DNA from 2 places in the Micromonospora sp. CNZ286 genome. Region 2 is predicted to be linked to the other one. Evidence: predicted binding sites of a transcription regulator. Region 2 holds the regulator's gene; the other holds the start of a gene.
The links. The regulator HspR, encoded in region 2, represses chaperone genes until heat shock. The targets are predictions, from matches to a motif close to TTGAGTNNNNNNNACTCAA.
Positions count from the first base shown of each region.

Region 1: the regulator HspR is predicted to act here: its motif matches at 1,573-1,591, upstream of lon (endopeptidase La).

Region 1 is NZ_JACHIZ010000001.1:2,880,259-2,883,665, reverse strand. It holds gene lon (endopeptidase La) at 1-1,550, opposite strand, end outside; gene FHX31_RS12925 (histone-like nucleoid-structuring protein Lsr2) at 1,785-2,132, shown strand; gene FHX31_RS12920 (hypothetical protein) at 2,339-3,407, opposite strand, start outside.
Region 2 is NZ_JACHIZ010000001.1:6,521,332-6,524,738, reverse strand. It holds gene grpE (nucleotide exchange factor GrpE) at 1-617, shown strand, start outside; gene dnaJ (molecular chaperone DnaJ) at 697-1,884, shown strand; gene FHX31_RS29320 (heat shock protein transcriptional repressor HspR) at 1,909-2,349, shown strand; gene FHX31_RS29315 (hypothetical protein) at 2,526-2,732, shown strand; gene FHX31_RS29310 (hypothetical protein) at 2,963-3,391, opposite strand.

The DNA of each region.
Region 1 (3,407 bases), 3.6 Mb from region 2:
TCGTCGGCGACTGTCACCTCGTCGGTGGTCAGCCCGGCCCGTTCCCGCTGCCGGGGCAGCAGGTGGTCCCGGGCGATGGCGACCTTCTCGTCCTCGGTGTAGCCGTCCAGCGCGACCAGCTCCATCCGGTCCAGCAGCGGGCCGGGGATCGCCTCGACCACGTTGGCGGTGGCCAGGAACAGCACGTCGGACAGGTCGAGGTCGACCTCCAGGTAGTGGTCGCGGAACGTGTGGTTCTGCGCCGGGTCGAGCACCTCCAGCAGGGCCGCCGCCGGGTCGCCGGAGTAGCCGGCGGCCAGCTTGTCGACCTCGTCGAGCAGCACGACCGGGTTCATCGAGCCGGCCTCGCGCAGCGCCCGCACGATCCGGCCGGGCAGCGCGCCCACGTAGGTGCGCCGGTGACCGCGGATCTCCGCCTCGTCCCGGACACCGCCGAGGGAGACGCGGACGAAGTTGCGGCCCAGCGCCCGGGCGACCGACTCGCCGAGGCTGGTCTTGCCGACACCGGGCGGACCGGCCAGGGCCAGCACCGCGCCGGAACCGCGTCCGCCGACCACGCCGAGGTTGCGCTCCGCGCGCCGGTTGCGCACCGCGAGGTACTCCAGGATGCGGTCCTTCACGTCGGCCAGGCCGGCGTGGTCGGCGTCGAGCACGGCCCGGGCCGCGGCCAGGTCCATGTTGTCCTGGGTACGCGTGTTCCACGGCATCTCCAGGACGGTGTCCAGCCAGGTCCGGATCCAGCCCGCCTCGGGTGAGGCGTCACTGGCCCGCTCCAGCTTGCCGACCTCGCGCAGCGCCGCCTCGCGGACCTTCTCCGGCAGGTCGGCGGACTCCACCCGGGAGCGGTAGTCGGCGGAGCCGTCCGGCTCGTCCTCGCCGAGTTCCTTGCGGATCGCGGCGAGCTGCTGGCGGAGCAGGAACTCGCGCTGGGACTTCTCCAGCCCTTCGCGGACGTCGCTGTTGATCTGCTCGGTGACCTCCTGCTCGGCGAGGTGTTCCTTCACCCAGCCGACGAGCAGTTCCAGCCGGGCGGTGACGTCCGGCGCGGCGAGCAGTTCGGTCTTCTGCGTCAGGCTGAGCCAGGGCGCGTAGCCGGCCGAGTCGGCCAGCTCGGACAGGTCGGTCATCCGCTCCATCGCGTCGATCACCTGCCAGGCGCCGCGCTGCTGCAGCACCGAGGTCATGAGCGCGCGGTACTCGCGGGCCAGTTCGCGGGCGCGGCCCGCCGGTGCGGGTTCGTCGAGTTCGGTCGCCTCGACCCAGAGCGCGGCGCCGGGGCCGGGCACGCCGGAGCCGATGCGGGCGCGGGTGAGACCGCGGACGACCGCCGCCGGTTCGCCGCTGGGCAGCCGGCCCACCTTCTCGATCGTGGCGACCACGCCGACGGAGCCGTACTCGCCGTCGAGGCGGGGTACGGCCAGGAGTTCCTTGTCGCCGGTGGCGCGGGCCGCGTCGACGGCGGCCTGGGTGGTCGGGTCGAGGGTCACCGGGATGACCATCCCGGGCAGCAGGACGGCGTCGGTCAGTGGGAGTACCGGAAGAGTTGCCATCGAACACCTGCCATCACGTTGGTTGAGCGTGTCTGGCTCAAGTAACAAAACGTGCCCCTTGTTCCGGGTTGTGACCCACGCCACTACGAAGCGCCGCGTTCCCGCGCTCCGCACCCAATGGCGGCACCCTTTACCGCGACCCGCCGAATGGAAACAGTCGGCTATTGTTGCGGAATTACCGCGCGGTAGGTCAAACTCTTAGCCACACCCCGCCCGACACAGGGAGTAATGGCGATGGCAAGGAAAGTAATCACCGTTCTGACTGACGACCTCGACGGCGGAAAGGCCGATCGGACCGTCGAGTTCAGCCTGGACGGCGTGGCGTACACGATCGACGTCTCCGACGAGAACGCGGGCGTCCTGCGCAAGGCGCTGGATCCGTACATCAGCGCTGGCAGGCGAATCGGCCGGGGAGCGACCGAGGTCGCCCGCGGCGCCCGCCGCACCGCCCGGCCGAGCACCTCGGGAATGGACCGCGAGCAGAACCGCGCCATCCGGGAATGGGCCGCCAAGAACGGGTTCGAGATTTCCGAGCGCGGGCGCATCCCGGTGTCGGTGGTCGAGGCGTACAAGAACCGCTGACCGCCACCGGTTCACCGTCGGGCATCCCGGGGTCACGCTGAGAAATCGGCGGGGCCCCGATCGGCTTTCTACGGTCAGCGCTTTTCATCCGGCCGGATACCGCCGGCACGAAATTTCTTCCGGGATCACCTTCCACCGTGCCCGTACGCGGGAACGGCAGCGGCCGCCCGGAGGAGTCCCCCGGACGGCCGCTGCCGTTCGCCCGCTCAGTTGACCCGGATGCGCACCACGTCGATGGCGGGAGTCTGGTTGGCCCGCTCCATCATCGGGATGCGGTGCGAGCCGTCACCGGCCCAGACCGCGCACTGCGCCACGCCCGACTGCGCCAGGCCCGGAATCTGGATCAGCACGTCGTCCGGCTGGTTGCCGCCCCGCCCGTCCTCGGTGGCCACGAAGAAGGCCGGCACGTCCTGCGGGTTCGGAGGCTGCCGGGTGCTGCCGAGCATGCGGCAGGCGGTGTGGAAGTGGCCGCGCACCAGGCCCTGGCCGTTGAGCAGCGAGCTCTCCAGGTAGTAGCCGCCCTGGCCGGCGGCGAGGAAGCGGTCCCGCACCAGGTTCTTGGTGGTGACCCGGAGGGTGAACGGCTGGTTGCGCCGCACCTGGTTCGGGAACTGCGTGATCAGCAGCGACGGGTTGTTCGCCGCGGCGCCCACCTCACCGAACGCGGTGCTCACGCACCGGTTGCCGTTCTGGAAACCGTCGTGCGCCTGGAGCTGGCTGCCGGAGCAGTCCTTGGCGAGCACGTTCAGGCCGTTGCCGCCACCGTTGTTCTGGCCACCGCCGTTGTTGTTCCCGCCGCCGTTGTTCCCGCCGTTCTGGCCGCCGTTGTTGTTGCCGCCGTTCTGGCCCCCGTTGTTGTTGCCGCCGTTCTGACCGCCGTTGTTGTTCCCGCCGTTCTGGCCGCCGTTCTGCGGGGTGTCGGTCACCGCGCACTGGGCGAGCTGGTCCAGGCCCTGCGGGCGCTGGGCGACCCGGCCGATGGCGGTGGCGATCCGGTTGAGCGCCGCGGTCCGCTTGTCCGCGAGCGGACGCAGGATCGCGTTGTTGATGAACTCGCCGCCCTTGCGGCCCTCCGCCGCGAGCCGCCGGTTCGCGTCGGCGATCTGCGACTCCAGCAGCGCCAGGGTGCGGTCCACCTCGGCGCGGGCCCGGTCGGGCACCTGCGGTAGCCGGCCGCGGACGTCCGGGCAGGCCACGGTCGGGGTGCCGGCGCCCGCGCCTCCCGCGTTGGTCTGCTGGCACTCGGCCGGCGACATCTGCCCGTCGCCCCAGTGG
Region 2 (3,407 bases):
CCGAGCAGCCGGCGAACGACGCCTCGGCGGCCGACGCGGCCGCCGACGCACCCGCCGAAGGGCTGGTCGAGGAGGCCGAGGTCGTGGTCGACGAGATCGGCGGCGAGGCCGAGGTCAGCGGTCCGACCGTGGTCGACTCGCCCGCCGAGCCGAACGGCGGGACCGGCACGGGCGCGCCGCTCGGCGCCGAGCTGGAGTCGCTCCGCACCGACCTGGAGGAGCGCACCCGCGACCTCCAGCGGGTGACCGCGGAGTACGCCAACTACCGCAAGCGGGTCGACCGGGACCGCAACCTGGTTCAGGAGCAGGCCACCGGGGCGGTGCTCACCGCGCTGCTGCCGATCCTCGACGACCTGGACCGGGCCCGTGAGCACGGCGACCTGGTGGGACCGTTCGGCAGCGTGGCCGAGCAGCTCACCGGCGCGCTCGCGAAGTTCGGCCTGACCGCGTTCGGCGAGCAGGGTGACCCGTTCGACCCGACCCGGCACGAGGCGGTGGCGCACCAGACCTCCGCCGACGTGACGGAGCCGACCTGCGTCCAGGTCATGCGCCGTGGTTACCAGCTCGGCGAGCGGCTGCTGCGGCCCGCCATGGTCGCGGTCGCGGACCCGGAGTAGTGCCGACCCGTGACGTCCCGCCCGCCCGCACCGGGCGGGCGGGACGACCGGGGTTCGACCCGTGGAAGGGGGTGGACCGGTGAGTTCCAAGGACTGGATCGAGAAGGACTACTACGCCGCGTTGGGCGTGGACAAGTCCGCCTCCTCGGACGAGATCAAGAAGGCGTACCGCAAGTTGGCCCGGGAGTCGCACCCGGACCACAACCCCGGCGACACCGGCGCCGAGGAGCGGTTCAAGACCGTCTCCGAGGCGTACGCGGTGCTCGGTGACGAGAAGAAGCGCCGTGAGTACGACGAGATGCGCTCGCTGTTCGGCTCCGGCGCCTTCCGGCGCAGCGCCCGCGGCGCGGGCCAGCCGGGCGGCATGCCGTTCGACGTCTCCGACCTGTTCGGCGGCGGCGCCGGGGGTGGGGACAGCCGGTTCAGCGGCGGCGGCTTCACCGACCTGTTCAGCTCGATCTTCTCCGGCGGTGCAGGTGGCGGCGGTCCGGCACGTCCGCGCGGCCCGGCCCGCGGCCGGGACGTCGAGACCGAGGTGGCGCTCGACTTCGAAGACGCGGTACGCGGCGTCACGCTGCCGCTGACGCTGCGCGCGCCCGGCGTCTGCGACACCTGCCACGGCAACGGCGCGAAGCCCGGCACCCAGCCGGTGGCCTGCCCGGTCTGCCACGGCGCCGGCGTGACCACCCGCAACCAGGGGTCGTTCAGTTTCTCCGAGCCGTGCCGCAACTGCCAGGGTGTCGGCACGATCGTCGAGGAGAAGTGCCCGGAGTGCCACGGCACCGGCGGGGTCACCAAGACCCGCACGCTGCACGTCCGCTTCCCCGCCGGGGTGTCGGACGGGCAGCGGATCCGCCTGGCCGGCCGAGGTGAGCCCGGCGAGCGGGGCGGTCCGGCGGGCGACCTGTTCGTGCAGGTGAAGGTCCGCCCGGACGAGCTGTTCGGGCGCACCGGGGACGACCTGACCCTGAACGTCCCGATCACGTACGCCGAGGCGGTTCTCGGCACGGACCTGCGCGTGCCGACCCTGGACGGGACGGTGACCCTGCGGGTGCCACCGGGTACGCCCAGCGGGCGGGTGCTGCGCGCCCGCGGCAAGGGCGTCGTACGCAAGGACGGCCGCGCCGGTGACCTGCTGGTCACGCTCGACGTGGTGGTTCCGGCGAAGGTCTCGGACGAGGCGCGGGCGGCGCTGGAGACCTTCGCGGCGCAGACTCCGCCCGCCGCGCGGGAACATCTCGACGCGCGGGTACGTCGATTCAGTTGACGGCGGCACCGGAGGTGAGCGGGCATGTCGGAGGAGTACGTCGGCTCGGGTGACCAGGCATACGAGGCCAAGGTCTTGATGATCTCGGTGGCCGCGCGGATGGCGGGGATGCACCCCCAGACGCTGCGCCAGTACGACCGGCTGGGCCTGGTGCAGGCCGGCCGGGCGTCCGGCGGCGGTCGCCGGTACAGCGTCCGGGACGTGGTGCTGCTCCGCGAGGTGCAGCGGCTCAGCCAGGACGACGGGATCAACCTGGCCGGGGTCAAGCGGATCATCGGGTTGGAGCGGCTGCTCGAAGAGGCGCAGCAGCGGGTGGCCCGGCTGGAGGCGGAACTGGACGCCGCGTACCGGCGGATCGCCGAGCTGGAGTCGCTCGGCGGCTTCCCCCGCGGCGACCTCGTGCCCACCAACCGCACATCCACCGCGCTCGTCGTCTGGCGTCCGCGCCGCGCTCCCGACCGCTGATTCCGTACCTGAAGGCCGGCGCGCCCCGCTCCCCCGGGGCCGCGCCGGCCTTCGTCGTTCCCCGGGCGGTTCGCGGGCCGGGTCAGGGGAAAGCGGGGTACGGCAGAGCGGGGTCAACTAGGCTTTTCCGTAGGGGCAAAAGCCCCAAAGCGGATTCCGGGCTGGCGGGGGGAGTCATGACGGAACCGGCGAAGAAGGTGGCCGAGCGCGCGGAGGAACGGCTGGAGAAGGTGGCCGAGAACGTGCGCGAGCGGTTTGACCGGGTCACCGAGGGACGCTTCAGCGACAAGGTCAAGGAAGGGCGCTTCGCCGACCAGACGGACCACGGCGTGGACCGGGCGCGGGACGACGAGCGGCGCAAGAAGCAGGGCGGGTCGACCTAGACGATCCGCCGACGTGCGGGCCGGGATCCACGGGGGATCCCGGCCCGTTCGTGTTCTGCAAGGCGGGCCGGGACGTCGGGTTGCTCCGGGCGGGCACCACGCACCCGCCCTCGCGGTCGATCATGAAGTTGGCGGCGACAAACCGGACACCAAACACCGCCAAGTTCATGATCGACCAGGCCGGTCGGGTCGACGTGGCCAGTGAGGTCGACGTGGGCGGGTCGAGGTGGTCAGAGGCGGCGGTTCTCGCGGACCAGGCCGCCCTCGCACCAGTCGCGGTAGACGAAGAGATCCGGCCGGGCGAGCAGCACCCGGCTGTTGTGCGCCCAGTTGCGCATCAGGTCGTCGCCGGACTTCTCGGCCTGCTCGACCAGCTTGCGGAACCGGCGCTTGGGGTGGGCGCGGAAGTTCGTCCGGATGCCGTCGGCGGCGTAGATGTAGAGGCAGTGCAGCGTGAACCGCCGCGCCGGGCAGCCCTGATCCATGGCCAGATCGAACAGCGTCTGCACCAGATGGTCACCGGCGACCAGCAGATCCCAGTCGGGCGGCATCGAGGTCAGCGGCACCGAATCCGGTTGATAGGCCCACGCCCGAAGCTCGGCGGGCGAGGGATCGACCGGGTTGGCGAAGCCGCGGAACGTCTCTTCCTGCACGCTCACCGGCCGACCTTCCGCT